4 regions of the Kitasatospora sp. NPDC058032 genome follow, and region 1 is predicted to be linked to each of the others. Evidence: riboswitches for the same ligand, from Rfam matches in the RefSeq annotation. Region 1 holds a riboswitch; each other region holds the start of a gene.
What was found. A riboswitch is a leader RNA that binds a small molecule or an ion and turns the genes downstream of it on or off. The one in region 1 is predicted to bind cyclic di-AMP.
Positions count from the first base shown of each region.

Region 2: another riboswitch for cyclic di-AMP. It lies ahead of ACFVUH_RS10180 (transglycosylase family protein); the one in region 1 lies ahead of ACFVUH_RS00070 (transglycosylase family protein).
Region 3: another riboswitch for cyclic di-AMP. It lies ahead of ACFVUH_RS36185 (peptidoglycan DD-metalloendopeptidase family protein); the one in region 1 lies ahead of ACFVUH_RS00070 (transglycosylase family protein).
Region 4: another riboswitch for cyclic di-AMP. It lies ahead of ACFVUH_RS05010 (NlpC/P60 family protein); the one in region 1 lies ahead of ACFVUH_RS00070 (transglycosylase family protein).

Region 1 is NZ_JBHVRK010000001.1:13,395-16,900, forward strand. Features, by position in the region: gene ACFVUH_RS00065 (hypothetical protein) at 1-1,460, opposite strand, end outside; cyclic di-AMP (ydaO/yuaA leader) riboswitch at 1,766-1,892, shown strand; gene ACFVUH_RS00070 (transglycosylase family protein) at 1,879-3,084, shown strand; gene ACFVUH_RS00075 (hypothetical protein) at 3,277-3,477, shown strand.
Region 2 is NZ_JBHVRK010000005.1:31,135-34,640, reverse strand. Features, by position in the region: gene eno (phosphopyruvate hydratase) at 1-927, opposite strand, end outside; gene ACFVUH_RS10180 (transglycosylase family protein) at 1,173-2,102, opposite strand; cyclic di-AMP (ydaO/yuaA leader) riboswitch at 2,108-2,251, opposite strand; gene ACFVUH_RS10175 (cytochrome P450) at 2,488-3,506, opposite strand, start outside.
Region 3 is NZ_JBHVRK010000045.1:23,934-27,439, reverse strand. Features, by position in the region: gene ACFVUH_RS36200 (TetR/AcrR family transcriptional regulator) at 1-308, opposite strand, end outside; gene ACFVUH_RS36195 (alpha/beta fold hydrolase) at 356-1,183, opposite strand; gene ACFVUH_RS36190 (YiaA/YiaB family inner membrane protein) at 1,305-1,595, opposite strand; cyclic di-AMP (ydaO/yuaA leader) riboswitch at 1,839-1,997, shown strand; gene ACFVUH_RS36185 (peptidoglycan DD-metalloendopeptidase family protein) at 2,010-2,879, shown strand; gene ACFVUH_RS36180 (hypothetical protein) at 2,950-3,399, opposite strand.
Region 4 is NZ_JBHVRK010000002.1:462,139-465,644, forward strand. Features, by position in the region: gene ACFVUH_RS05010 (NlpC/P60 family protein) at 154-1,374, opposite strand; cyclic di-AMP (ydaO/yuaA leader) riboswitch at 1,385-1,541, opposite strand; gene ACFVUH_RS05015 (NlpC/P60 family protein) at 1,887-2,930, opposite strand; gene ACFVUH_RS05020 (NYN domain-containing protein) at 3,141-3,506, opposite strand, start outside.

The DNA.
Region 1 (3,506 bases):
GTCAGCCGGTAGGCGCGGGGGTTGGGTTCGAGCAGGGTGCGGGAGGCCACGCAGGACTCGTAGACGATGTCGTCGGAGGGCTGCTGGGGGGTGCGGGTGTCCAGCGGCCCGTCCCACCAGTAGGCGTCCTCCCAGGTCTCGTGGCTGATGCAGCCGCGGAAGGTGATGCCGTGACTGGCGTGCGGGACGTACGCGTGGCTGCCGGCGTCGCGGACCACCACGCCCTCGACGACGGTGCCGCGGGCGGCGTCGCCGAGCCGGTGGAAGTGCAGGCCGTAGCGGCCGAGCACCGGCGCGGTGACCGGGGCGGAGCCGTCCGGGCCCTTCCAGGTCTCCTTGGTACCGGCGCGCGGGCCGACCCAGCGCAGCGCGGTGTGCCGGACGTCGGCGCGGCGGGAGCTGGTGAGGTGGACGTGGCTGCGGCCCTTCGCGGTGCCCTCGACCCGGACGCTGCGGGTCAGGTTGAGCACCTCGGCGCCGACGGTGACGCCCCCTCCGGCGGCGACCTTCGGGTGGGGGTGCTCGAGCGGGGTGTCCAGGGTGACGGTGGTTCCGCTGACGGACCGGATGGTGACGAGGTCGTAGCGGTCGGCGAAGCCCTCCTGGTCGGGCGGGCCGGTCGGGGTGACGGCGAGTTCGTCGCCGGGCAGCCAGCCGGCGGGCGGGGCGGCCAGGGCGAGGGCGGTGTCGCCGGCCCTGAGCTCGCCCTCGGCGCGGACCCAGGCGGTCTTGGCGGCGCCGTCCAGTCGCAGGTAGCCGGCGCCGGTGACCCAGAGGCCGACGTCGGTGTCGACCACCTTCATGCCGTCGCCCTGGAAGCGCTTCTCGTCGACGCCGGGGAAGCGCAGGGTGTGGACGTGGGCGCCGTCGGGGGCGAGGGCGAGGGCGCCGCGGACCTCGACGTTGCCGGTGGCGGCGAGGGTGAGGGTGCGGTCGGCGGCGAAGGTGAGCGCGCCGCCGGGCTCGACCAGCAGGGAGCCGACCTCGGCGTCGGTGTCGAGCAGCACCCGGTCGGTGATCCGTACGGCGCTGCGCGGGCCGGGCGGGTTGCCGCCCCAGCCGGCCCGGTCGGACCAGCGGCGTCCGCCCTGGTCCACGGTGGGCGCGGGGGCGGGCTGTTCGGGGGCTCCGCTGCCCGGCGGGCCGGTGCCGTCCGGCGGGGCGCCGCCGTGGCCGCCGTCGGGGCCCATCGGTCCGGCGGCCTCGGTCGGGGTCGTCCCGATGACGGCGGCCGGGGTGACGAGCCGGGTCTCGCCGGTCAGCGAGCGGCGCAGGACCTCCTCCCCGCTGATCGCCGCGAAGGCGGTGCCGACGGCGAGCCAGCGCAGTAACGCCCGGCGGGTCAGGTGAGTTCGGGATGGTTCGGGTGGGATGTCCGCTCTGCGGTGCTTTGCCCGGCGATGCGCTCCAGCCGGCCGAACGGCCGAACGGGAGGCGTCCGGCTCCTCGTCGATGCCCATCGGTGCGTAGCCCTCTCCCCGGACGGCTGCGGCGTGCCGGCGTGCCGCCGACGCTCTGAAGCATAGGCAGTTGCACGGGCCACGACCGGCGTTGCGGGAAATCGGTCATTTCTGATCATGAAGGACAGCCATTCGGCCGGGCCTTCGCAAACCGTGATGAGCGTCACACATGTTTGCGGTTTGAACGCGCCTCTGCTTAACGTGCTCCCCGTTCGTGGCCACACGGACCCAGTTCGTCCGCGACGCCGAGTCCTGCCGTCGGGCGCACTGGCAGCGCAATGCACCACGGCAGGAGCGGGGGAACCACAGGTAGTTCGCCCAGGACCGGTCCACGGACCGGCCCGGGGCTAGGGGTGAAGCCGCGTCCACAGCGCGGCCGGGCAACTCCAGCCCGAATCCGACAGCTCACCTCGCAGGCGTGGGAGAGGACCGCGTCTTCATGCTGCCCACCAACGGCACCCGACTGTCCGGCCGTACCCGTCGCGCGATCGCCACCCTCGGCGTCGCGGGCATCGGCCTCACCATCCCCTGCCTGACCGCCGGCACCGCCTCGGCCGCCTCCGTCGCCACCTGGGACAAGGTCGCCCAATGCGAGAGCGGCGGCAACTGGAGCATCAACACCGGCAACGGCTTCTACGGCGGCCTCCAGTTCACCAACTCCACCTGGGCCTCGTTCGGCGGCACCGGCTACGCCGCGCGCGCCGACCTGGCCACCAAGGACCAGCAGATCGCGATCGCCGAGAAGGTCCTGGCCGTGCAGGGCCCCGGCGCCTGGCCGGTCTGCTCGGTCCAGGCCGGTCTGACCAAGGGCGGCGCCCCGGCCGCGGTGGACACCTCCTCCGCCGCCGCCACCAAGCCGGCCGCCCAGACTCCGGCCCCGGCCGCCAAGCCGGCCGAGAAGCCCGCCGAGAAGCCCGCCACGGCCCCGCAGAACCGGCAGTGGCGTCAGCAGGCCGGTCAGCAGGCCGCCGAGGACTACACCGTGGTCGCCGGCGACTGGCTGTCCACCATCGCCGACCGGCACCAGGTCCAGGGCGGCTGGCAGCGGCTGTACGAGCTCAACCGCGCCACCCTGACCGACGGCCCGCACGCCATCTACCCGGGCCAGCACCTGACCCTCGGCGAGCGCGCCACCGGCCAGGGCTTCGACTGGTTCAACCGCGACCAGGGCGGCACCCAGGGCCAGGCCCGAACCCCGGCCACCCCGCCCGCGACCGAGCCCGCCGCGCAGGCCGGGACCCCGGCCCCCGCCCCGACCGCCACCGGCAGCATGGCCGCCGCCGTCGCCTTCGCCCAGTCGAAGGTCGGCCAGGCCTACGTCTACGGCGGCACCGGCAACGGCGGCTGGGACTGCTCCGGCCTCACCCAGGCCGCGCTGCGCGCCGCGGGCATCTCCGTCCCGCGCGTCGCCGCCGACCAGGCCGCCGCGTCCACCCACGTCTCGCTGGACGCCCTCAAGCCGGGCGACCTGCTGTTCTGGTCCAACAACGGCAAGGACTCCGGCGTCTACCACGTCGCGCTCTACATCGGCGACGGCAGGTACGTCGAGGCCGCCAACCCGAGCTCGGGCGTGCGCGTCCAGACCGTCGCCAACTGGGCCCCGGACTTCGCCGGCCGGGTCTGACCCCGCGACACCGTCACACCTGCCACACCTGCCGCACCGTCACACCGACGCCCCCGGGGAGAGTCCTGCCGCTCCTCCCCGGGGGCTTCGGCCTGTCCGGACGTGCTGCGGCGGGTCCGGGCGCCGCACGGCCGTGGCCGAACGGGGGCCGCAGCGGGCATGCTGCTGCCCTGCCCCCGAGAAGGAGTCACCATGGCCCAGGTCACCGTCTCGCTCGACGCCGATCTCGCGATCGACGTGATGATGCTGTCCGGCACCAGCAGCCCGCAGGACGCCGTCGAACTGATCCTCCGCGACTACCTGGAGCGGGGCCGGCGCACCGAGGCCCGCACCGGCGACGCCGCCGACGGCCACCGGGTGTCCCAGGAGCGCCCCCACGCCCAGGAGGGCTGAGCCCGGGAACGCCCGAGGACCCGGGCACG
Region 2 (3,506 bases), on a different contig from region 1:
GCCGACCAGCTGGACCTTGTCGCCCAGCTTCTCGGTCATGGCCTTCCAGCCGTCCCAGTCCGACTCGTCCAGCGGGTCCTCGATGGAGACCAGCGGGTAGGCGGCGACCAGGCCGGCGTAGTACTCGATGAGCTCGGCGGAGGAGAGCGCCTTGCCCTCGAACTGGTAGGCGCCGTCCTCGTAGAACTCGGAGGAGGCGACGTCCAGGGCCAGCGCGACGTCCTTGCCCGGCACGTAGCCGGCCTTCTGGATGGCCTCGACGATGAGGTCCAGGGCCTCGCGGTTGGAGTCCAGGTTCGGGGCGAAGCCGCCCTCGTCGCCCAGGCCGGTCGACAGACCGCGCTCCTTCAGCACGCCCTTGAGGGTGTGGTAGACCTCGACGCCCCAGCGGACGGCCTCGGAGAAGGACTCCGCGCCGATCGGGGCGATCATGAACTCCTGGATGTCGACGTTGGAGTCCGCGTGCGAGCCGCCGTTGAGGATGTTCATCATCGGGACCGGCAGGACGTGCGCGTTGGGGCCGCCCAGGTAGCGGAACAGCGGCAGGTCGCTGGCCTCGGAGGCGGCGTGCGCGACGGCCAGCGAGACGCCCAGGATGGCGTTCGCGCCGAGCGAGGACTTGTCCGGGGTGGCGTCGAGGTCGAGCATGGCCTGGTCGATCAGGCGCTGCTCGGTGGCGTCGTAGCCGACCAGCTCGGGGCCGATCTGCTCGATGACGGCCAGGACGGCCTTCTCCACGCCCTTGCCGAAGTAGCGGTTCTTGTCACCGTCGCGGAGCTCCAGCGCCTCGAAGGCACCGGTGGAAGCACCCGACGGGACGGCGGCACGGCCGGTGCTGCCGTCGTCGAGGCCGACCTCGACCTCGACCGTGGGGTTGCCGCGCGAGTCGAGAATCTCACGAGCGACGACGACATCGATGGACGGCACGAGGCATCTCCTAGCGGAAGCAGGTTCGGCTGACGGTGGGGTGCAGTCGGCCGGACGATTGCGGAGTCGTTACGACCAGAGCCTAACCGCACGGGCTGTCCGGGCCACGTCGACCTCGGTTCCGTCTCAGCGTGTGGCCGTGCTACCCACCGGTAGTTCACCTGGTTGCCCGACCTGCGGGGTCCGGATGCGGACGAAGGGGACCGATCGGCCCCCTCCGTCCGTCCGCAGGATCGGACCGGCCGTCAGCCGAGGGTCAGGACCTGGCCCGGGACGATCAGGTTCGGGTCGCCGCCGACGGTGCCGCGGTTGCCGTCGTACAGCGCCTGCCAGCCGCCGGAGACGCCCTGGGTGGTGGCGATCCCGGCGAGCGTGTCGCCGGACCGGACGGTGTAGCCCTGGCCGGCCGACTGCTGCTGCGCGGCGGGGGCGCTCTGGACGGGCTGGGCGGCCGGCTGGCCGGCGTACTGCTGGTAGACGCTCTGGTGGCTGGTCCAGTACCAGGCGCCGTTGTTCTGGTACCAGTACACCTTGGCGTCGGCGTCCCAGCCGGCCTTGCCGGAGAAGGCCGGCGCCTGCGGGGCCTGCTGCTGGGTCTGCTGCGGGGCCTGCTGGGTCTGCTGGGCGCTCTGCGGCGCGTACTGGCGGGCCTGCGGCTTGGCGGCCTGCTGCTGCGGCTGGGCCTGCGGCGTGGCGGCCGGCTTCGGGGCGGCGAGCTTCGGGGTCTGCTGCTGGGCCTGCGGCTTCGGGGCGGCCGGCTTGGCGTCCGTCGAGGTGTCGACCGCCGCCGGGGCGCCACCCTTGGTCAGGCCCGCCTTCTGGGAGCAGACGGGCCAGGCGCCCGGGCCCTGCGAGGCGAGGACCTTCTCGGCGACCGAGATCTGCTGCCCCTTCGAGGCCTGGTTGGCCTGCGGCGCGTAGGCGGTGCCGCCGTACGCCTTCCAGGTGCTGGAGGTGAACTGGAGGCCGCCGTAGAAGCCATTGCCGGTGTTGATGCTCCAGTTGCCGCCGCTCTCGCACTGGGCAACCGCGTCCCAGGTGGAGGCCGGGGCGGCGGAGGCGCCGGTGGCGCTCAGGATGGGCATCGCCAGCCCGACGCCGGCGACACCGGCGACGGCGATGGCCTTCTCGGCCTGGGTACGGCGACGGTGACGACCGGTTCCAACGAACAGCATGAAGAGGTCCCTCTCCGCACGCCTGCGAGGTGAGCTGTCGGGTTCGGACCGGGAGGTGGCCCGGCCGCGCGGAGGCGGCTTCACCCCTAGCCGTGGGAGACGGCGCAAAACCTGGGTCCCCCGCCCCTGCCCAGGGTTCTGATCGGTTTCCCGTGGTGCGGCGGGCAGGACTCGGCGTTCCGCGCACGGGGCTCGCAGCTGCGAACTCCACGGAGAGTAGACAGATCTTCAGAGCAATCACAAGCTCATATCGCAGATATCACATCAACATCACGTCATGTGATTGATTGCCTACCAACCGAGGCGGTATGTCCGGATTGAGGATGGTTCAGACCCCCTGAAAGTGGGCAACGGAGAGTCCCCATCAGCCGGTTGTGCTGGTTCGTCAGCTCCCCGAACCGGCCTCCGGAACCGCTCCGAGCTGCGCTTTCTCCGGCGTGAATTCCACCGGAAGCTCACGGAGTCCACGCATGATCAGACCGCCGCGCCAGCGCAGGTCGTCGGGGTCGGCGGCCAGCCGCAGGTCCGGCAGCCGGGTCAGCAGGGTGGCCAGCGCGGCCCGCCCCTCCAGCCGCGCCAGCGGCGCGCCGATGCAGTAGTGGATGCCGTGCCCGAAACCCAGGTGCGGGTTGTCCGCGCGGGCCAGGTCCAGGGTGTTCTCGTGGGCGAACCGCGCCGGGTCCCGGTCCGCCGCCGCGAGCACCACCAGCACCGGGTCGCCGACCGGGATCGCCACCCCGCCGATGGTCAGCGGACTGGTCGCGAACCGCCAGGTGGCCAGCTCCACCGGCCCGTCGTACCGCAGGAGTTCCTCGATCCCGGTCTCCAGCAGCGCGCTCTCGCCGCGCCCGACGGACTCCTGGAGCAGGGCCCGCTGGCCCGGGTTGCGCAGCAGCGCGTACACGCCGTTGCCGATCAGGTTGACCGTCGTCTCGAAACCGGCGAACAGGAGGATGAAGGCCATCGCCGCCGCCTCGTTCTCGGTCAGGTGCTCACCGTGGTCGCTGGCCCGGATCAGCCCCGAGATCAGGTCGTCGCCGAGGTCGGCCCGCTTGCGGTGGATCAGCTCGGCCAGGTACGCCCGCATCCGCTTCACCGCGCGCCCCACCCCGCCGCGCCGGCCGCCACCGTGACGGATCATCATCCCGGCCCAGTCCCGGAAGTCGTCCTGGTCCTCGGCCGGCACCCCGAGCAGGTCGCAGATCGCGTAGATGGGGAGCGGGAAGGCGAACTCGTGGATGAGGTCGGCCGAGCCGCGCGCCGCGAAGCCGTCGATCAGCCGGTCGGTCAGCTGCTGCACCCGCGGCTCGAAGGCCGCCACCCGGCGCGGCGTGAACGCCTTGGACACCAGCCGGCGCAGCCGGGTGTGGTCCGGCGGGTCGATGTTCAGCAGGTGCGTCATCA
Region 3 (3,506 bases), on a different contig from region 1:
GCGGCGTAGCGGTGCGGGCGCTCGGTGGCGTACGCGTGGTACGACCGCAGGACGGCGGCGACCGCGGCGTCCCCGCTGCGGCCGAGCGCGGCATCGGCGAGCCGGTCGGCCAGTTCCTCGGTCACCCGGACGGCCACCAGCCGGCGCAGTTCGGCCAGGCCGCCGCTGACGTGCTTGTACAGCGAGGGGGTGGCGACCCCGGCGCGGGCGGCCACGGCGGCCAGGGTGAGGGCCTCGGGGCCCTGCTCGTCGATGAGGGCGAGGGCGTGGCCGACGACCTGCTCGGGGGTCAGTCCGACTCGGGGCACAGCGGTTCTCCTAGCGGGGGGGGGAGGGGCGGGACGGCCGGTGGTGCTCAGGCCAGGTCGGCGAGGAAGGGCAGCAGGGCGTCGGCGGTCGCCCGCGGGTGGTCGGCCATCGGGTAGTGGCCCGCGCCCTCGATCATCACCTTGCGCGCGTTCAGCGCGGCGGCCTGCCGGTCGGCGACCAGCTCCGGCTTCGAGAAGTCGGGGTCCTCGGCGCCCATCACCACCAGCGCCGGGCAGCGCACGGCGGCGGTCCAGCCGGTCGGCGCCGAGTCGCCGCGCACATAGCCGCGGGTGGCGGTCCGGCGGCCCGGGGTGCGCATCGCGGCGACCAGCCCGGCCACGTACTCCTCGTGGTCGGCCGGCTTGGGGCCCGGGTAGGCGGCCTTGCGGTGGTAGAGGCCCCAGAACGCGGGCGAGCGCACCAGCAGCGCGCCCATCGCGCCGACCACCAGACGCTGCAGCGCGCCCGGCGGCACGTTCTCGACGAAGGCGTCGATCAGGACGATGCCGGCGACCCGCTCGGGGGCGTCCCCGGCGGCCTTGACGACGCTGGCGCCGGTGTAGGAGTTGCCCGCCAGCACCGCCCGGTCGATGCCCAGGTGGTCCAGCAGGGCGAGGACGTCACCGGCGATCGCGGCGGGGGAGTAGTCGTCCCACAGGATCGAGGACTCGCCGAAGCCGCGCAGGTCCATGGTGATCACCCGGCGGCCGGCGGCGGCCAGCAGCGGGCGCAGGTGGCGGTAGGCGGCCCGGCTGTCGAGCATCCCGGGGAGCAGGACGACCGGAGCGCCCTCGCCGCGCTTGGTGTCGTCGAAGGCGATCCGGCCGCCGGGCAGGTCGAGGTGGCGGGTGACGGGGGCGAGGGTGCCGTTCATGGGGAGCCTCCTGGGGCGGGATCGTCGGCGACGTGCCGATAGCCATAAAGCTAAGGCTAATAGCCTTAGCCGTCAAGCTATCGACCGTTTTCCGTGCGACCGGTCCCGCCGGCGGGACCGGTCAGACGCCTTCCACCTTGAACGGGTCGTGCTCGGTCAGCAGCTTGTCCAGCCGCGCCTGGTCGACCCGGGTCACCAGCTCGGAGGTCTCCTGCCGGTCCCGGACCACCTTGGAGAGGGTGAACGTCGAGGTGATCGTGTAGAGCAGGCCGAGGGCGAGGAACGCCCGGGTCCACGGCTCCACCGGGAGGAAGGCGATCCCGACGCCGAGGGCGGTGCCGGAGAGGGTGAAGGACAGCACGGCCTGGATGTAGTACGCAGGCGTGGTGCGGGACTGCATCGGTGCGCTCATGGCGTCAGGATGGCCGCGCGGCGCCCGGCCGCACATGAGTAGGCGTACTCAAGTGAGGGGCCGTTCGTTGACGTCCTGACACGTTCGGTAGTGTCAGTTGTCATCAAACGTCCCAAATCGCCCACCGGACCGCGTGGTGTCCGGTCCGTATCGGTCGTCACCAACGGATGGCTTGGAATCGGGGGCCTCTCGGATTAACGTTTGATAACGCAGCGCGGTCGCAACGCCGTACCCAGACGGCACCGTGCGCCGTCGCCTAATCCCGCCGGCCGGCCTTCGGGCAGGCCAGGGAGCCGGGGAACCACGTTCCTTGGGGTGAATCGGCCAGGCTCAGGCCCGGCCGTAGGAGACCTTCCTGCTCCGAACCCGTCAGCTAACCCGGTAGGCGCGAAGGAAGGAAAGGAGCGCGCCTCCGTGGCGTCGACGCATACCCCGGCACACCCGTCCGGTTCCTCGGCCGGTACCCAGCTGCTCGACCACCCCGGCCCGTTCACCGGGCAGGGCCCGTTCGGCGGCCCCGCCGACGAGACCGCTCCGCCGGCCGCCGAGACCAGCCGGCACCGGATGCCCCGGCAGGGCCGCGGCACCGCTCCGCTGCTCGGCGTCACCGCCGTCGCCGCCACCCTGGGCGCCACCGGCTTCGCCTCCGCCACCCCGGCCGCCGCTCCCGCCGTCGAGACGCCCGACGAACTGCCGGTCGCGCTCTCCGCCGACCCCGGCCTCGCGCTCGCCGCCCGCATCCAGCAGCAGGCCGACAGCCAGCGCACCGCGGCCGAGGAGAACGCCCGCGTCCAGGCCGCCCAGGAGGCCGAGGCCAAGCGCGCCGCCCAGGTCGCCCAGCAGGAGGAGGCCAAGCGGGTCGCCGAGGAGGCCGAGAAGGCCAAGCTCGCCGCCATCAAGCTGCCGGTGCGGGACTACAACCTCTCCGCCCACTACGGCCAGAGCGCCCGCTACTGGGCCCACCTGCACACCGGCCTGGACTTCGCCGCCGGCACCGGCACCCCGGTCTACGCGGTCGGCCAGGGCACCATCACCTCGGCCGGCTGGGCCGGCGCCTACGGCTACCGGATCGTCGAGACCCTGCCCGACGGCACCGAGATCTGGTACTGCCACCTCTCCTCGATCATCAAGGGCTCGGGCAAGGTCGTCCCCGGCCAGCAGATCGGCAAGGTCGGCGCGACCGGCAACGTCACCGGCCCGCACCTGCACGTCGAGGTCCGCCCCGGCGGCGGCGCCCCCGTCGACCCGGAGAGCTGGTTCGAGCAGCGCGGCGTCACCCCCTGACGCTGCCCCGGACACCCTGAGCACCCCGCCCCGCCGGACGCGATCCGGCGGGGCGGGGTGCTGTCGGGGATCAGCAGGTGACGGGCGCGGTGACGGTCGCGGTCGTTCCGTAGCCCCAGGTGGTGGTCGTGAGGGTGGCCGTGACGGTGGAGCCGCACGGCGCGGTGGCCGCCAGGTAGCCGAAGCCGCGCCCGCCGGGCGGGAGGATGCCGCTCCCGGTGTCGGTGCCGAGCGAGGCACCGCCGACGACGCCGAGAGTCAGGGTGTACGAGGCGGACTGCGCGGTCCAGTCGGAACGGGTCGGCGAGGTGTAGCCGCCGGCCGTCACGCCGGTGCCGTCGATCGTGACGCAGACCTGGCTCCGGAGTACACCGACGGGGCCGTCGGCACAGGTGGTGGTCGAGGTGGTCGTGGTGCTCGCCGTCGTGCCGGTGGTCTGCGCGGTGGCCTGGGCGGCACCCGCGACACCGAGCGAGGACAGCGCGGTACCGGCCGCCAGGACTGCGACGAAACGCTTCATCAGGGTTTTTCTCCTTCGAAAACGGTGACAGGAGGAGCCGTGGAGCGCGTGTGATATGTCACGCCTCACATGTCGGATGATTCCACCGCACCCGATCCATCACTCCT
Region 4 (3,506 bases), on a different contig from region 1:
GCAACCGATTCCAAACCCCTCCGAACCCGAATATTCAGACACTAATCGGACGTCAGATCGGTTCGTGGATCGAGCACCCCGTCGGGCCGGGGAAAGCCTCGGGCCCGGTCCCCCGCACGGGGGACCGGGCCCGAGGAGCCTGCCGACCGTGGGTCAGAGGCGCACGATGGTGTTGACCGGCATGTTGGAGGCCGACTCGTAGCGGACCGACGCGCCCGGCTTCGGGGCGTGGATGACCTGGCCGCCGCCCACGTAGATGCCCACGTGGTGGCGGTCGCCGTAGAAGATCACCAGGTCTCCGGGCTGGGCCTTGGAGATGTCCGACCCGATCTGGGTACCGGCGGTCGCCTGCGCCTGCGAGGTGCGCGGCAGCGACACGCCCGCCTGGGCGTACGCCCAGCCGGTGAGGCCCGAGCAGTCGAAGGAGTTGGGGCCGGTGGCGCCGTAGACGTACGGCGAGCCGAGCTTGCTCTCGGCGGCGGCGATCGCGGCGGCGGCACGCGAGCCGTTGGCGGCGGGCGCGGCCGGCTTGGCGGCCTCGGCGGCCGGGGCCGACGCGGTCGAGGAGCTCGACGAGCCGGAGGAGCTCGACGAACCCGAGGAGCTCGACGAACCCGAGGACGGCGCGCTCAGGTTGCTGCGGTTGTTGTCCCGGGAGGCGCGCTCGGCGTCGGCCTTCTCCTTGGCGGCCTTGGCGGCCTCGGCCTTGGCGGCGTCCGCCTTCGCCTTCGCCTCGGCGGCGGCCTTCTCCTCGGCCGCGCGGATGGCCTGACGCTCCTGCTCGGTGAGCGTGTTGAGCAGGTCCTGGGCCTTCTGCAGCTTGCCCTGGACCTCCTCCTTGGAGGACTTCAGCTGCTGGGTGGTGGCTTCCAGCTCGCCGAGCTTGGCCTGGGTCTCGGTGCGGTCCTGGTCGAGCCTGCGCTGCTGCTCCTGGAGCTCCTTCAGCGCGCCGGACTGGGTGGAGCCGGCCTGGTTCAGGGCGTCGGCCTGGCTGAGGAAGTTGTCCGGGCTGGCGGAGAGCATCAGCTGGACGGTCTGCGAGATGCCACCCGTGCGGTACTGCTCGCCGGCGATCTCGGAGAGACCACCCTGCGCCTCGATCACCGAGGCCTGCTGACGGGCCACCTTGTCCTGCAGCTCGGCGACCTGCTTCTGCAGCTCCTGCTGCTTGGCCTGGGCGCCGTTGTACTTCTCGGTGGCGACCTCGGCCTGCTCGTTGAGCTGGTCGACCTGCTCCTTGACCTGGTCCTTGGTCGGCGCCGGGTCGGCGTGGGCGCCGGACTGCGCGGAGAGGGCGACGGCAGCGGCGGCGACCCCGGTCAGGATCGAGACACGGGCGCGGCCGGCGGGCTTGGGACGACGATGGGACGCCACGAAGGCGGACTCCTTCTTCCTCATCCGCCTACCGGGTGAGCTGACGGGTTCGGGCGGAAGCGTGCCCTACGACGCCTCACCCGCCGCTCGCGCGGCCGGCCTGGCGCCGATTCACCCCGGAGGAACGTGGTTCCCCGGCTCCGCTCCACAGCGGGCCCCCCGACTGCTGGGTCCTCACTCGAACGGGCGACCCGAAGGCCCCGTCCCACTGCTTCGCGAACTCGGCGGCGAACCCCGCCGCCACCCAGGCTGGGTGATCGACTGTGCGTGGTTCGAGTCACGACCCTAGTAACAGATCCGTGATCCGTTCAAATCCTTGTCAGAAAAAAGCCGGAAGAATGCCCAAGTTCTTTTGTGAATATGACCGACCGTGACCAACCATCCACGTCCGGCTGATCATTTTCCGTCAGACGGCCGAACGGGTGGGCGAAACGCCAACGCCACCCCCGTGCGGAGGTGGCGCTGATCACAGGGGCCCTCGGCGGGCGCCCCGGGCGTGTCGTGCCGGTCCGTCAGACCCGGCGGATCGTGTTGATCTTCATGGCATCGGCCTTCATCACCTTCACCACGTCACCGGTGTGCGGCGCGTGCACCACCATGCCGTTGCCGATGTACATGCCGACGTGGCTGCGGTCGTCGCGGTAGATGATCAGGTCGCCCGGCTGGGCCTCGGCCAGCGACGGCACCCGGGAGCCGTAGTTGCCCTGCGCCTGCGAGGTGCGCGGCAGCGAGACGCCGGCCTTCCCGTACGCCCAGACCATCAGGCCGGAGCAGTCGAAGTTGCTCGGGCCGGTGGCACCCCAGACGTACGGCGAGCCCTGCTTGCCCATCGCGTTGGAGACCGCGGCGCCGGCCATGCCGCTGGCCTGCGGCAGGCTGCCCAGGTCGGTGCGCTCGTTGCCGCGCGAGGCGCGGTCGGCCTGCTGCTGCGCCGTCTTCAGCGCGGCGCGGTCGGCGGCGCTCAGCGAGTTCAGCAGGTCCTGGGCTTCCTTGAGCTTCTTGTTGACCTCGGCCTTGGACTGGTTCAGGTCCTTGGTGGTGGTGTCCAGCGAGGCCAGGACGGCGGCCGCCTCGGTCTTCTGCTGGTCGAGCCGGCGCTGCTGGTCCTGCAGGCCCTTGAGCGCCTCGGCCTGGCTGGAGCTGGCCTGCTGCACGCTGGAGGCCTTGTCCAGGTAGCCGGACGGGTCCGAGGAGAGCATCAGCTGGACGGACGGGTCGATGCCGCCGGTGCGGTACTGCTCGCCCGCCACCTCGGACAGCCCGGCCTGAAGCTGGGTCATCTGCTCCTGGCCGCGGGCCACCTGGTCCTGCAGCTGGTCGGCCTGCTTGCGCAGCTGGTCGGCGCGCTCCTTGGCGCCGTTGTACCGCTCGGTGGCCTGCTCGGCCTCCTCCTGCAGCTGGTCGATCTGCGCCTTGACGTCGTCCTTCTTGGGCGACGGGCTGGGCGCGGCGTGGGCGGCGACCTGGGCGGAGAGAGCGACCGCGGTCGCAGCGGCAGCGGTGAGCACGGAGACCCGCGCGCGGCTCGGCTGCTTGGGACGGCGGTGGGAGGCCAAGGGACCGGCTCCTTCTTCCAATGGCCTCACCCGAACGGGTGAGAATCCGGAAAATAGGTTTGACGCCAGACCCTAGTGAAGATCCACGATTCGCGCCACTCCCCCGATCGCGTGAACCCGCGCCGCCGATCTGACTTCACAGAACTCGCACAACATTGCCATCAGGGCGCTGACCAGCCGTCATGCCGGCCTGCTCGCGCCCGGGGGCGGTTACGGCCGGGCCAGCCGGTTCAGCAGCAGGACCGATGCGACGGGGCGCGCGCCGGCCTTCCGCACGCCCTCCGCGACCTCCCGGTCGGTGGAGACCACCACCACCGGGCGCCCCTGCGGCTCCGCCCGGACCAGTCGGCGGATCAGCTCGTCCGCCGTCTCCCCGGTCCGGCTGAACCGCACCCGCACCCCGCGCGGCGGCGCCATGATCACCGGCACGTCCAGGTCCTGGCCGTCGAACACACAGGTGACCTCCGCCTGGGTGCGCTGCGCCAGCATCGCCAGCCCGCCCAGCAGCCGGATCCGCTGCTGCTCCAGCGGCAGCGTCGGATAGCCCGTCTTGGTCACGTTGTAGCCGTCCACCAC